Regions from separate parts of the Aeromonas simiae genome, predicted to be linked through region 4. Evidence: predicted binding sites of a transcription regulator. Region 4 holds the regulator's gene; each other region holds the start of a gene.
What was found. The regulator sigma-54, encoded in region 4, starts transcription at its own class of promoters, with help from an activator protein. The targets are predictions, from matches to a motif close to TGGCACNGTTTTNGCTT.
Positions count from the first base shown of each region.

Region 1: a site for sigma-54 is predicted at 1,322-1,338, ahead of FE240_RS04520 (nitrate reductase). Genes of this name have one in related genera too.
Region 2: a site for sigma-54 is predicted at 1,669-1,685, ahead of FE240_RS00640 (ammonium transporter). Genes of this name have one in related genera too.
Region 3: a site for sigma-54 is predicted at 2,273-2,289, ahead of FE240_RS03150 (superinfection exclusion B family protein). Genes of this name have one in related genera too.

Region 1 covers NZ_CP040449.1:941,583-945,241, reverse strand. The annotation lists gene FE240_RS04520 (nitrate reductase) at 1-1,217, opposite strand, end outside; gene FE240_RS04515 (SPFH domain-containing protein) at 1,495-2,424, shown strand; gene FE240_RS04510 (NfeD family protein) at 2,421-2,894, shown strand; gene FE240_RS04505 (CBS domain-containing protein) at 2,869-3,285, opposite strand; gene FE240_RS04500 (ABC transporter ATP-binding protein) at 3,448-3,659, shown strand, end outside.
Region 2 covers NZ_CP040449.1:132,551-136,209, forward strand. The annotation lists gene gpmM (2,3-bisphosphoglycerate-independent phosphoglycerate mutase) at 1-281, shown strand, start outside; gene envC (murein hydrolase activator EnvC) at 291-1,580, shown strand; gene FE240_RS00640 (ammonium transporter) at 1,753-2,973, shown strand; gene FE240_RS00645 (substrate-binding domain-containing protein) at 3,034-3,659, shown strand, end outside.
Region 3 covers NZ_CP040449.1:662,563-666,221, reverse strand. The annotation lists gene FE240_RS03165 (AEC family transporter) at 1-760, shown strand, start outside; gene FE240_RS03160 (heavy-metal-associated domain-containing protein) at 817-1,008, shown strand; gene ansB (L-asparaginase 2) at 1,158-2,216, shown strand; gene FE240_RS03150 (superinfection exclusion B family protein) at 2,327-2,914, shown strand; gene FE240_RS03145 (methylglyoxal synthase) at 2,978-3,436, opposite strand; gene FE240_RS03140 (FAD-dependent oxidoreductase) at 3,529-3,659, opposite strand, start outside.
Region 4 covers NZ_CP040449.1:3,025,058-3,028,716, reverse strand. The annotation lists gene kdsC (3-deoxy-manno-octulosonate-8-phosphatase KdsC) at 1-6, shown strand, start outside; gene lptC (LPS export ABC transporter periplasmic protein LptC) at 3-563, shown strand; gene lptA (lipopolysaccharide transport periplasmic protein LptA) at 550-1,071, shown strand; gene lptB (LPS export ABC transporter ATP-binding protein) at 1,078-1,803, shown strand; gene FE240_RS14370 (RNA polymerase factor sigma-54) at 1,857-3,296, shown strand; gene hpf (ribosome hibernation promoting factor) at 3,318-3,605, shown strand; gene ptsN (PTS IIA-like nitrogen regulatory protein PtsN) at 3,607-3,659, shown strand, end outside.

The DNA of each region.
Region 1 (3,659 bases), 1.9 Mb from region 4:
TCGCGCACCCGCAGCGAGTCGGGCAAGGAGACGGCGGGGTTGGTGCCGAGCACCCAGAGGGCGCGGATCTCCCCCTTGTGCAGCGCCTCAAACAGGGCCACCGCCTTGTGGCCGGGGCCGCTCACCAGCCGTGGCGCCCCCCAGAAGCGAGCGAGGCGATCGCGGCTCTCCTCGTCAAAGCCCATGTGGGCGGCGAGCTGGGTCGCAAGCCCCCCCACCTCGCGCCCCCCCATGGCGTTGGGCTGGCCGGTCATGGAGAAGGGGGCCGCCCCTGGCTTGCCGATGCGCCCGGTCAGCAGGTGGGCGTTGATGATGCAGCCGGCCTGATCCACCCCGCGTTCGGACTGGTTGATCCCCTGACAAAACAGGGTCACGGTGCGCGGGTTGGCGCCAAACAGGCGGTAGAAGCCGAGCAGATCGCAAAGCGGCAGATCGCAGGCGGCGGCCACCGCCTCGGGGTGCCAGCAGGGGCGGTCAAGTTCGGCGGCCAGCCCGTCAAACTCGGCCACGTGGCGCGCCACATAGGCTTTGTCCCACAGCCCCTGCTCGAGCAGGTAGCGGCACAGGCCGTTCCACAGCGCCACATCGCTGCCGGGGCGCAGCGGCAGGTGCAGATCTCCCTGGCTCGCCGTCATGGTCTGGCGCGGGTCGATCACCACCAGCTTCATCCCGGGGCGCCGCTCACGCGCCTGTTGCAGGCGGCGAAACAGCACGGGATGGGTCCAAGCAGTGTTGGCGCCGGTCAGCACCACCAGATCGGCCAGCTCGAGATCCTCGTAGCAGGCGGGCACCAGATCCTCGCCAAAGGCGCGCTGGTGCGCCACCACGGCCGACGACATGCACAGCCGCGAGTTGGTGTCGACGTGGGGCGAGCCGATAAAGCCCTTCATCAATTTGTTGGCGACGTAGTAATCCTCCGTGGTGAGCTGGCCCGAGAGGTAGAGCGCCACGCTCTGTGGCCCCGACTCCCCTATGATGCGCGCCAGCTCGCCGGCCAGCCGATCGAGCGCCCCCTCCCAGGTGAGCCGCTCCCCCTGCCAGCGCGGGTAGAGCAGCCGCTCGGGAAAGGCGAGACTCTCGATCAGGCTGCTGCCCTTGATGCACAACGCCCCCCGGTTGGCCGGATGGGCCTCATCCCCTGCCAGCCGCCACTGGCCGGCCTCCTGCTCCACCCTGACGCCGCAGCCGACGCCGCAATAGGCGCATACACTCCGCATGGCTTGCTCCTCCGAGACCAATAAAAAGGCGCCCGCCCCCTGCGGGGCAGACGCCAGTGTCGATACGCTTCCAATTTGTAGTCTAATGATGGACAGCCATGACACAGCAAGTTGTGCGCCAATTCTGATTTAGGGTGAATAGGTAGGAAAAGGCGGCGATCCTGCACAGTTCTTGGGCCAATTTGGTGCAATTAGCCCTATTTGGTGCAGTCTGATGGCTGGCCCTTTCCCCTTATGGGGTATAAGCTGCTGATAATCCATCAAAAGGAGCAAGATGATGAATGAACCCCTGATCGTGTTGGCCATTTTTGTCGTGATGGTGATCGTCACCCTGAGCGCCGGCATCAAGATAGTGCCGCAAGGCTACAGCTGGACCGTGGAGCGCTTCGGCCGTTATACCCGCACCCTCTCCCCCGGCCTCAACCTGCTGGTGCCCTTCATCGATCGGATAGGCCACAAGATCAGCGTGATGGAGCAGGTGCTCGACATCCCCTCCCAAGAGGTGATCTCCCGCGATAACGCCAACGTCACCATCGACGCCATCAGCTTCGTCCAAGTGGTCGAGGCGCACCGCGCCGCCTATGAGGTGAACGACCTGATGAGTGCCATCCGCAACCTGACCATGACCAACATCCGTACCGTGCTCGGCGCCATGGAGCTCGACGAGATGCTCTCCCAGCGCGACACCATCAACGAGAAGTTGCTGCGCACCATGGATGCCGCCACCGCCCCCTGGGGGGTCAAGGTGACCCGTATCGAGATCCGCGATGTGCAGCCGCCGCACGATCTGGTCGAGGCGATGAACGCCCAGATGAAGGCCGAACGCCAAAAGCGCGCCGAAATCCTGGAAGCCGAGGGGGTGCGCCAATCGAAGATCCTCAAGGCCGAGGGGGAGAAGCAGTCCCAGATCCTCAAGGCCGAGGGTGAGCGTCAGGCCGCCTTCCTCGCCGCCGAAGCGCGCGAACGGGCTGCCGAGGCCGAAGCCCGCGCCACCGAGATGGTCTCCCAAGCCATCGCCAAGGGGGATGTGCAGGCCATCAACTACTTCGTGGCTCAGAAATACACCGAGGCGCTCACCCGCATCGGCGAGAGCGACAACAGCAAGCTGGTGATGATGCCGCTTGAAGCCAGCCAGTTGATCGGCGCCATCGGCGGCATCGGCGAATTGCTGGCCAATGGCATCGGCCGTAATGGGAAAAACACATGAGCGAGTGGCTGACCACCCTCTCCCACTGGCACTGGCTGGGGCTGGGTTGCCTGCTGCTGGTCATTGAGGTGAGCACCAGCGTCGGTCTGCTGCTGTGGACCGGCATCGCCGCCCTCGAGGTGGGGTTGCTGCTGCTGCTCTTCCCCTTTGGCTGGCAAGGGCAGTGGCTATTGTTTGCCCTGCAAGCCACCCTCACCACCTGGCTGTGGTGGCGCTGGCAGCATAGGCGCGATCAGGCGCCGCACGATGCGGCGTCAGGGCTCAACCAAAGGCTGCAAGGGTACATGGGGCGGGAGGTGATCCTGCTCGATGCCGTGGCGCAGGGGCAGAGCCGGGTACGCCTCGACGATACGGTGTGGAGCGTCATCTGCGACGAGCCGCTGCCGGCTGGCAGCACCGTCAAGGTGGTGGGCGCTGACTCCCACCGCCTCAAGGTGATCCCGCTTAGCCCTGAAAGCAGCCCTGATTGATGCAGGCGCGCAGCAGATCCTTCCAGGTCACGATCCCCACCAGCTCGCCGTTGTCGAGCACAGGCAGGCAGGAGACCCCCTTGTCCAGCATCAGGCTGGCGGCCGCTTGCAGCGACATGCGCGGCGAGACCGTGATGGGGTGGCGAGTCATGACCTGGTGGGCCCGTTTGTGCAGGGTCTGAACGTCGCGCAGTTGCTCGGTCTGGGAGCCCAGATAGGGGCTTAACGCCTGAAACAGGTCGGTGTCGGTCAGCACACCGACCAACTCCCCCTCCTCAACCACCAGCAGGTGACGAAACGGCGCCTGGTCAAAGATCTCCTTGATGGTCTCGAGCCGGTCATCCATGGCGATGGTCGCCAATCGGGTGGTCATGATATCCGCAACGTGCATAGGCACACTCCCCGTTTGAGCCTCGATATGAGGGTTATGGCAGGTTTACCGGTGGCAAACCATTGCCTCGCTCCCATATTGTGGGTCAGGTGTGCAAACAGAGGCCATTTCACGTAAGATCGGCCCGTTTTTTTCGCCCTTTTTCAAATCCCCGGTATCTCCATGATCGTTGCCAGTGAAGTCGAACTGATCCGCGGCGGCCGCAAGCTGCTCGATGGCGCCAGCGCCACCATCCACCCCGGCCACAAGGTTGGTCTGGTGGGCAAGAACGGCAGTGGCAAGTCCACCTTCTTTGCCCTGATCCGCGGCGAGCTGACCCTGGACGGCGGCTCATGCACGCTCCCCTCCGGCTGGCAAATTGCCGGCGTGGCCCA
Region 2 (3,659 bases), 1.1 Mb from region 4:
TTGACCACTGCATCGGTCGCGTCACCGAGGCCCTGGCTGAAGTGGGTGGCGAGTGCCTCATCACCGCCGACCACGGCAACGCCGAGAAGATGATGGATGAGACCACAGGTCAGGCGCACACCGCGCACACCAACCTGCCGGTACCGCTCATCTACTTCGGTCGCAAGGCCGAGGCGCTCGAAGGTGGCAAACTGTCCGATCTGGCCCCCACCATGCTGACTCTGATGGGTCTGCCTGTGCCGCCGGAAATGACTGGCAAGCCCCTGATGATTTTGAAATAATTCCTCCCCATGCGGGGACGTGTCTTGATTTCAAAACAGTTACATCGCGTCGGCCTTCTGGCCGGCGCGCTGTTTTATTGCCTGTCTGCCAGTGCCGCTCCCAGTAGTGAGCTGGGGAAAGTACAGGGGCAGATCAAGGCGCAGCAGCAGACCGTCAGACTCGGCAAGCAGGAGCTGGCCAAGCTCGCCGCCCAGCTCAAGCAGGACGAGATGGTGGTGTCGAGTGCCGCCGCCAAACTCGATGAGACGCGCAATCAGCTCAAACAGAGCGAGGCGCGCATCCAGGAGCTGGCCAAGGAGAAGGTGGAGCTGGAGTCCCAGGCCACTAAGCAGAAGGCCCTGCTAGCCAAACAGGCCGAGAGCGCTTTTCGCTCCGGCGAACACGATTACCTCAAGGTGCTGCTCAATCAGCAGGACCCCAACCGCCTCAGCCGCACCCTCGATTTCTACGACTATCTGAACAAGGCCCGCATCGAGGCCATCGAGTCTTTGCGCGCCACCCAGCAGAAAATTACCGCCAACCAGCAGGCGAGTGAGCAGACGCTGGCTCGCCAACAGGCACTGCTGGACGATCAGAAGCAGCAACACCAGAGCCTGCTGGCCAGTCAGCAGGCGCGTGAGAAGACCCGGCGTGAATTGCAAAAAGACGTGCAAAGCGACGAAGCCAAGCTAAATCAGCTGGTCAAGTCGGAGCAGAAGCTCAAGGCGCGTCTCGAGGCGCTGCGCAAGCAACAGGAAGAGGCCGAGCGGCGCGAGCGCCAGCGCATCGCCAAACTCAAGGCGGAGCAGGAGCGGCTGCGCAAGCAGGCCGAGAAGGCCAAGCGAGAGGAAGACCGTCAGCTCGCCCGCCGCCAGCAACAAGAGCTGGCCCAAGCCGAGGCGCAGACCCGGCGCTACAGCTCAGGCTTAAGCACCAGCCGGGCCCTGCGCTGGCCGGTGCAGGGGCCGATCCTCATCGCCTACGGCTCGCGCCGTACTGCCGAGCTGAAATGGAAGGGCACCCTGATAGGGGCGCCCGAAGGCTCCCAAGTCAAAGCAGTCGCCCCCGGCAAGGTGGTCTACGCCGACTGGCTCGATGGCTTCGGCATGTTGCTGGTGGTCGATCACGGCAAGGGCTACATGAGCCTCTACGGCCACAACCAGTCGCTGCTGCGCCAGGTCGGCCAGCAGGTGGAGCAGGGGGAGCCGGTGGCGTTGGTCGGCAATAGCGGCGGTCAGGAGCAGACCGGCCTCTACTTCGAAATCCGCTATCAAGGGGAAGCCATCAACCCCACCCGCTGGCTGGGCCGCGGCGGCTGATTGCCCCTTTCTGGTGCCACGCACAAAACTGGCGCCCCATCATGACTCGTTGCACGTATCAAGGGCCCGCAAATCGGGCCCTTTTTGCTGGCACGACTCCTGCTCTGTGACCCCCCTGCAGTTCACCGCGCCCCGCGCGGCACATAACAACGATTCAGGATGGAGACACACAGTGCAGGACACCAACGCAATCGCCATGCTCACCCAGAGCGCGGACACCCTGTTTGTGCTCGGCGGCGCCATCATGGTGCTCGCCATGCATTCCGGCTTTGCCTTTCTGGAGCTAGGCACAGTACGCAGCAAGAATCAGGTCAACGCCCTGGTCAAGATCATCACCGATTTTGGCATCTCGACTCTGGCCTATTTCTTCTTCGGCTACTGGATTGCCTACGGTCACACCTTCTTGGTTGATGCCCCGACCCTGTCGGCGGGGCAGGGTTATCAGTTGGTCAAATTCTTCTTCCTGCTCACCTTTGCCGCCGCCATCCCGGCCATCATCAGCGGCGGTATCGCCGAGCGGGCGCGCTTCTACCCCATGCTGCTCTGCTCCGGCCTGACGGTGGGGCTGGTCTATCCCCTGTTTGAAGGGATCGCCTGGAACGGCAACTACGGGGTACAGCGCTGGCTTGAGCACCACTTCGGTGCCCCTTTTCACGACTTCGCCGGCTCCGTCGTGGTGCATGCGATCGGCGGCTGGATTGCTCTGGTGGCGGTGGCGCTGCTTGGCATGCGTAAGGGACGCATCCGTGGCGGCCATGCGGTGGGTTTTGCCCCCTCCAACATTCCGATGCTGGCCCTGGGCGCCTGGATCCTCACCGTCGGCTGGTTCGGTTTCAACGTCATGTCGGCTCAGAAGCTCGGCAGCATCAGCGGTCTGGTGGCGCTTAACTCACTGATGGCCATGGTGGGGGGGACCCTGGTGGCCATGCTGCTTGGCCGTAATGACCCCGGCTTCATCCACAACGGCCCGCTGGCGGGGTTGGTGGCGGTGTGCGCCGGTTCCGATCTGATGCATCCCATCAGTGCCCTGCTGGTGGGCGGAGTGGCCGGTGCCATCTTCATCGGGGCCTTCACCTGGTTGCAGCGTCGCCTGCCGCAGCTCGACGACGTGCTCGGCGTGTGGCCGCTGCACGGCCTGTGCGGCGCCTGGGGCGGCATCGCCGCTGGCCTCTTCGGCCACACCTATCTCGGGGGGATGGGTGGGGTGAGCCTGATGAGCCAAGTGCTGGGCACCCTGCTCGGCATCGTCGTGGCCCTGCTCGGCGGCCTGCTGGTGTATGGCATGATGAAGTGGCTGGTGGGGTTGCGATTGAGCGAGGAGGAGGAGTTCATCGGTGCCGATCTCGCCATCCATCACATTGCGGCCACTAACCGCGACAAGGCGCCCATCTGACGGCTGACTTGGGAGGGTAAAACGGGTATGTTACAGGTAACATTCCCCGCAGGATCCCCCATGAACGACACTCGCAAACGCCGCCCGACGCTTCAGGACATCGCCGATCGGGTTGGCGTGACCAAGATGACGGTCAGCCGTTATCTGCGCGATCCGGACGCGGTGGCCGAGGGTACTCGTGAGCGGATCGCCGAGGCGGTCGAGGCGCTCGGTTACATCCCGAACCGGGCGCCCGACATCCTCTCCAACGCCACCAGTCGAGCCATCGGCATCCTGATCCCTTCGCTTTCCAACCAGGTCTTCTCAGCAGTGGTGCGCGGCATCGAGTCGGTGACCCGCCCTGCCGGCTACCAGACCCTGCTGGCCCACTATGGGTATGATCCGGCTCGTGAAGAGGAGCAGGTGGCTTCCCTGCTCTCCTACCACGTCGATGGCTTGATCCTCTCTGACAGCCAGCACACCGAGCGCACCCGCAAGATGATCGCCACCGCCGGCATTCCGGTGGTGGAGATCATGGACTTTCCCGAGGAGCCCATCGACATGGTGGTGGGGATGGATCACCGGGCTGCCGCTCGCGCCATGACCGAGGCCATGCTGGCGCGTGGGCGCACGCGCAGTGTCTATCTGGGGGCGCGGCTGGACGTGCGTACCCGGTTGCGGATGGAGGGGTATTACGATGCGATGCA
Region 3 (3,659 bases), 1.6 Mb from region 4:
GACCATGCCAAGCCCTTGGCTGATCCTCTACGGCCTGCTCGCCACCCTCACCGCCTTTGTGCTGCTCGAGCTGACGGCGACACGCTGCATCGGCGAGCGGCGCCTGCGCGGCATCTTCGTGCAGGGGAGCTTTCGCGGCAACATGGGGATCATGGGGCTGGCCTATGTGCAGAATGCCTACGGCCCTGAGGGGATCGGGGCCGCCGCCCTCTACGTGGGGGCGGTCACCGTGCTCTATAACATCCTCGCGGTGATCACCCTGACCCGCAGCCTGGGCGGGGGCCATGGCCTGCGGCCCATCGTGAAGGGGGTGGCCAAAAATCCCCTCATCATCGCCATCGTCTCGGCGCTGCCGTTTAGCCTGTTCGGAGTGGCGCTGCCCGAGCTGCTGCTCACCACCGGCAACTACTTTGCCCACATGACCCTGCCGCTCGCCCTGCTCTGTACCGGTGCCAGCCTCAACCTCAGGGTGCTGCGCGGTGGCGTCGCCCTCACCGGCTGGGCCACCGCCAACCGCCTGCTGCTGATCCCGCTGCTGCTGGTGGTCGGGGCCTGGCTGCTCGGCTTTCGCGGTCAGGCGCTCGGCATCCTGTTTCTGGTCAGCTCGACCCCGACGGCGGCCGCCAGCTACGTGATGACCCGCGCCATGGGCGGCGACAGTGCCACGGCCGCCAATATCATCGCCACCACCACCCTCGGCTCCCTGCTCACCACCAGCCTGGGAGCGGCGCTGATGGGCTATCTCGGCCTGATGGCTTGACCTTGCCCCAGCCGGCAGGCGTAAGGTCTTGCCATCGTCACACAAGGAGTAGCACCATGATCGAACTACATGTCACCGGTATGTCCTGCGGCGGCTGCGCCGCCTCGCTGCAAAGGGCGCTGGCCAGCCAGCCCGGCGTAACCCATGTCGAAGTGGATTTCGCCAGCGCCACCGCCAGAGTCGAAGGGGAGATCGAGCGAGCGGCCCTGATCGCGTTGGTTGAGGCGCAGGGCTTCAACGCCAGTTGATACCTCCGGTTAATATCTCTATTTAGAGGTAAAAGGTAGGTAAAAATTCGGTATCAGTCTGTCTTTTGGTGAATCTTGTCACAAACCACCTAAAGAAAAGGCGCAAAATTGCTGCGATTTTTTAATCAACCAGAGAAGGAAGTCGCAGCATGTCCCTCCCCATTCGCAAGACCCTGATCGCCGCCGTCCTCGGCATGACCCTCTCCCCGCTCGCCTTTGCCCTGCCCAGTGTCCACATCCTGGCCACCGGCGGCACCATAGCCGGCGCAGGCCAATCGGCCACCCAATCTAACTACGAGGCCGGCAAGGTCGCCATCGACACCCTGATCGCCGCCGTGCCCGACATGAAGAAGATCGCCGAGGTACAAGGGGAGCAGGTGGTCAAAATTGGCTCCCAGGACATGAATGACGAGGTGTGGCTGACCCTCGCCAAGCGGGTCAACGAGCTGCTGGCCAAGGATGACGTGGACGGCGTGGTCATCACCCACGGCACCGACACCATGGAAGAGACCGCCTACTTCCTCAACCTCACCGTCAAGAGTGACAAACCGGTGGTGCTGGTCGGTGCCATGCGCCCCTCCACCGCCATGAGCGCCGATGGCCCGATGAACCTCTACAACGCCGTGGTGACCGCCTCCGATCCGGCTTCCAAGGGGCGTGGCGTGATGGTGGCGATGAACGACACCGTGCTCGATGCCCGTGACGTCACCAAGACCAACACCACAGGGGTGCAGACCTTCGCCGCCCCCAACTTCGGCCCGCTCGGCTACATCCACAATGGCAAGATCGACTACCAGCGCGCCCCGCAGTACAAGCACACCAGTGCCACCCCATTTGACGTGAGCAAGCTCGACAAGCTGCCCCAGGTTGGCATCGTCTACAGCTATGCCAACGCTTCGGATCTGCCGGCCAAGGCGCTGGTCGACGCCAAGTTTGACGGCATCGTCAGTGCCGGTGTCGGCAACGGCAACCTCTACCACACCCTGTTCGACACCCTGGCCAAGGCGAGCAAGGACGGCATCCGCGTCGTGCGTTCAAGCCGAGTGCCGACCGGCTCGACCACTCAGGATGCCGAGGTGGATGACGCCAAGTACGGCTTCGTCGCCGCCGAGACCCTCAACCCGCAGAAGGCGCGGGTGCTGCTGATGCTGGCCCTCACCAAGACCAAGGATCCCCAGCAGATCCAGCGCTACTTCCAGCAGTACTGATCCCAGCAGTACTGAACCACCGAGGCGAAAGGGGCGAACACTCGCCCCTTTTTTATTGGCACGTCCCTTGCTTTAGATCCTGCGCTTGCCCCTTTTACCGAGGAATAGACATGAAACGCTGGATCCAACACTTCCATCATCTGGCTCGCCTCAACTGGGTCATGGTCTGGTTGCTGCTGTGCTGCAGCCTGATCCTGCTGTTCCCCTCCACCCTGATGGGCGGAGCCGTCAGCCGCTGGACCGAGATCTATGGCGGCTGGCTGGGTGTCGGCATGCTGGTCGCCCTCTCTTACTTCGCCAGCCAGGGGCTGCTCATCGGTTGGGAGTGGCTGTGTGACGCATGGAGTGAACGTCGCCAGCACGACCAGATGGAGCAGACCCTCTCGTTTCTCGACTTCAACGAGAAGGCAGTGCTGCGCGAGTTCGTGCTGCAACGAAAAAGCGTCATAAATCTGCCGATCACCGAGCCTGCCGTCAAAAACCTGATGGATGCGGGCATCCTCACCTACGCCTATGGCCGCCCACACAGGGAGAAAGAGGACGAGAACCAGATCCGCGCCCTGATGATCGCCCTGCCGGCACGCCCCCTGCTCACCTACAAGGTGCTGGGGCTGTCGCGCGGCAAGATGAGCGACGAGCAGGTCGAGCAGATCATGAATGCTCGCCCCAAGTTCGCCCAGAAGGGGCTGTCGCGCTAAGAGCGGCAGGAACAAAAAAGCCGGACACGTGTCCGGCTTTTTTCATCGGCAAAGGGGGGCGCCTCAGGCGGTGCGCTCCTTGAGGTAACCGGCATAATCCGGGATCTCAACCGTGAACGGCTGGTTCATGTGCGGGCAGTCCATCAGGAAATCGGCGGTCGCCTCGTTGGTAGCCACCGGAATGTTCCACACCGCCGCCAGGCGCAGCAGGGCCTTGACGTCCGGGTCATGGGGCACGGCGTTGAGCGGGTCCCAAAAGAAGATGAGCACGTCGATCTTGCCCTCGGCGATCAGGGCGCCGAGCTGCTGATCGCCCCCCATGGGGCCGGAGAAGAGACAGGTGATGGGCAGGCCGGCGGACTTGCCAAGCAGGGTGCCCGTGGTGCCGGTGGCATAGAGGTGGTGCAGCTTGAGCGCCTCTTTGCGCTGCATGACCCAGCGTTGCAGGTTCTGCTTCATGTTGTCGTGGGCGACCAGGGCAACCCGCTTGTGGGCTGCCATTTCACGTGTCGTACTGCGCATGTTCCGATTCCGTATTGACTGCGAGAAGAAGCCGCCATGCTACCCGAAAAGGGCGACCATGGGCGCATCGGCGGCGATAAGTGTGATCGCGGCTAGAGGCCGAGGGCGTAGCGCAGGGCCAGCGCCTTGAGCGGGCCGGCCCGATCCGCCAGACCAAGGCCAAGGTTGCGCAGCACCGGCAGGGGGCCGAGGCGGTTGCTAAAGCTGGCGTAGAAGAGATCCA
Region 4 (3,659 bases):
ACATGAATCGCCAGACCTTGATGTTTGCCGTTCTGTTTATTGTAGCGTTAGCCTGTTGGCGGGTACTCGACCGTAAACCCGATGAGCTGGCTGGGCCCAAGAAGGAGCATTTCCAACCCGATTTTGTCGTGCACGATGTGGTGACGCGTCAATATGACAAGCAGGGGCGGCTGACCGAACGTTTGACCTCCCGTTACGCTGAGTATTTCCGGGCCATTGAGATGGCCAACTTGCAGCAACCCGAGCTGACCCTTTACAACGAAAGCGGCGTTCCCGAGTGGCGAGTGAAAGCCAAGGAAGGGGTATGGAATGCCAACGACAGCGCCGTGCTGCGTAATGAAGTGCATGCCGATGGTCTGCTGCCGGATAGTTTTGTCAAAACCTTGGATACCGAATACATGGAGTTGGATCTGACCAACCAGGACGTGCGCAGCAACAAGCAGGTTCTGGTGGTTGGCCCCTCCTTCCAGACTCAGGGGGTCGGCCTGCGCGGCAACCTGAATACCCGTTACTTTGAATTACTGGAACAGAGTCATGCGATCTATTTCAATGAAAAACGCTAACCTGGCCCTGGCGGCCCTGCTCTGCTGTGGCGCTTTGCAGGCCAAGCAGTCCGACTTCTCCGAGCCGGTCTATGTGGATGCGGTGACTCAGACAGCCGAGTTGCAGGATAACCGCCTCACCTTCAATCAGGATGTGACCATCAATCAGGGTACCATCAAGATCAAAGCCGATAAGGTGGTGGTGGTGCGCAGTGGTGAGAAAGGGTCCGAGGTGATGACCGCCTACGGCAAGCCCGCCACCTTCTTTCAGATCCTCGATAACGGTAAGCCGGTCAACGCCCATGGCGACACCATCCGCTACGAGCTTAAGAAGCGCTTGGTGACCATCACTGGAAAGGGCCAGCTCAAGCAGGAAGACAGCCAGATCAACGGTGATGTGATACGGTACGACATCGTCAAACAGAAGATGGTGGCGGAGAGCAATCAGCAGAACTCCAGGGTCAAGACGGTCTTCCTGCCGGATCAGATGGAAAGCTTCGACAAGCCAACCAATGGCAAGAAGGAGTAATCACAGATGGCGGTATTGAAAGCAGTTGGCCTGCAAAAGAGCTACAAGGGGCGTCAGGTTGTCAGCGAAGTGAGCCTCGAAGTGGGAACCGGCCAGATCGTGGGGTTGCTTGGTCCGAACGGCGCCGGTAAGACCACCTCTTTTTACATGATAGTGGGGCTGGTACAGCGGGATGAAGGCTGCATCACTATTGATGAGCGCGACATCAGTACCCAACCCATGCACGAACGAGCACGTAACGGTATCGGTTATCTGCCACAGGAAGCCTCCATCTTTCGCCGTCTGTCGGTGTTTGACAATCTGATGGGGGTAATGGAAACCCGTAAGGAGTTGACCCGTGCGCAGCGGGAGGAGAATGTTGAGCAACTGCTTGAGGAGTTCAACATCACCCATATCCGCGATAGCCTGGGTCAGAGCCTCTCTGGTGGTGAGCGTCGCCGGGTGGAGATCGCCCGTGCGCTGGCGGCCGATCCTCGTTTCATTTTGCTTGATGAGCCCTTTGCTGGCGTGGATCCGATTTCTGTGATTGATATCAAGAAGATCATCCAGCACCTCAAGGATCGCGGCTTGGGTGTCTTGATCACCGACCACAATGTCAGAGAGACTCTGGATGTGTGTGAGAAGGCCTATATCGTCAGTCACGGCAAGATGATAGCGGAGGGAACACCGAGCGAGATCCTGGCGGATGAGCAGGTCAAGCGGGTCTATCTGGGTGATCAATTCAGTCTATAGTAAGGGGGAAGCCCCGGGCCCGAGCGCTGAACAATAAGGATATTCCAACATAGATGAAGCCGACACTGCAGTTGCGTCTGGGTCAGCAGTTGACCATGACGCCACAACTACAACAAGCAATTCGTCTGCTCCAGCTCTCCACCCTGGAACTTCAGCAGGAAATCCAGCAAGCCCTCGAGAGTAACCCCTTGCTGGAGCAGGAAGAAGTCGAACCTGATGTCACCTCCCTCGACAGTGCCTCTGATAACAGCCAGATGGACTCTTCAGAGGCCATGTCACAGGAACAAATGCCCGATGAGTTGCCGGTCGATACGACGTGGGATGAGATCTACTCGGCCGGTACGGCGCAGCTCGCTGCCCCCAGTTTCGATGGTGAAGATTCTGTCTACCAAGGGGAAACGACCGAAAACTTGCAGGATTATCTGCTGTGGCAGATGCGATTAACCCCGTTTTCTGATGTGGATGCCGCCATTGCGCTGGCAATTATCGACGCAGTGGATGAGTCCGGCTACCTGACCGTCTCCCTTGAGGATATTCATACGGCAGTCAGCTCGGATGAGTACGATGTGGAGATGGACGAGGTGGAAGCTGTGCTCAAGCGAGTACAGCGTTTTGACCCGGTTGGGGTGGCCGCCCGTTCTGTGCAGGAGTGCCTGTTGATCCAACTGGGGCAGTTTGCACCAGACCTGCCCTGGCTCAAGGAGGCCATTGAGGTGGTCACCCATCATATGGATCTGCTAGGTGCCAGGGACTACCGGACGCTAGCCCGCAAGACTCGGCTTAAAGAAAGCGATCTCAAGGAGGTGCTGGATCTGATCCAGCAGCTGGAGCCTCGCCCTGGTAACAGCGTGGTGCAGGGGGATTCCCAGTACGTGATCCCAGATGTGTCCGTGGTGAAGAAGGGGAGCAAATGGGTGGTCGAGCTTAATCCGGATAGCGCCCCGCGCATCCGGGTCAACGAGACCTATGCGGCCATGGCACGAAGTGCCCGCAACAGCTCAGATACCCAATTCATCCGCTCTCACCTGCAAGAAGCTCGCTGGTTTATCAAGAGCCTGGAGAGCCGCAACGATACTCTGCTCAAAGTGGCGAGTTGTATCGTAGAACAGCAACAAGGTTTTTTTGAGTACGGTGAAGAGGCGATGAAGCCCATGGTACTCAACGATATTGCCGAGGCGGTCGAGATGCATGAGTCGACCATCTCACGGGTGACTACCCAAAAATATATGCATACCCCACGCGGTATTTTCGAGCTCAAATATTTCTTCTCGAGCCACGTCAACACCGAAGGGGGAGGAGAGTGTTCATCGACCGCCATCAGGGCTTTGATCAAGAAGCTGGTGACGGCCGAAAACCCTGCTAAGCCGCTCAGTGACAGCAAGATCACCGATCTGTTAGCGGAGCAGGGGATCATGGTGGCAAGACGGACCATCGCCAAATATCGCGAGTCCCTCATGATCCCACCATCTAATCAGCGCAAGCGCCTGGTGTAGGCACAACATAAGGAAGACGTTATGCAAATCAACCTGACTGGACACCATGTAGAGATCACTGAAGCATTGCGTGATTATGTCACCGGCAAGTTTGCCCGGCTGGAGCGCCATTTCGACCATATCAATAACGTCCATGTGGTTCTTAACGTTGAAAAACTCAAGCAGATTGCCGAAGCCAAGCTGCACGTCAACGGGGGCGAGGTTTTCGCTAATTCCGAACATGCCGATATGTATGCAGCCATCGATACCTTGATTGATAAGCTGGATCGGCAGATCATCAAACACAAAGACAAGCTACAGCAAAAATAACATGCAACTGGAACACATATTGAGCAGGGACTGTACCAAGAGTGCAGTCCCTTG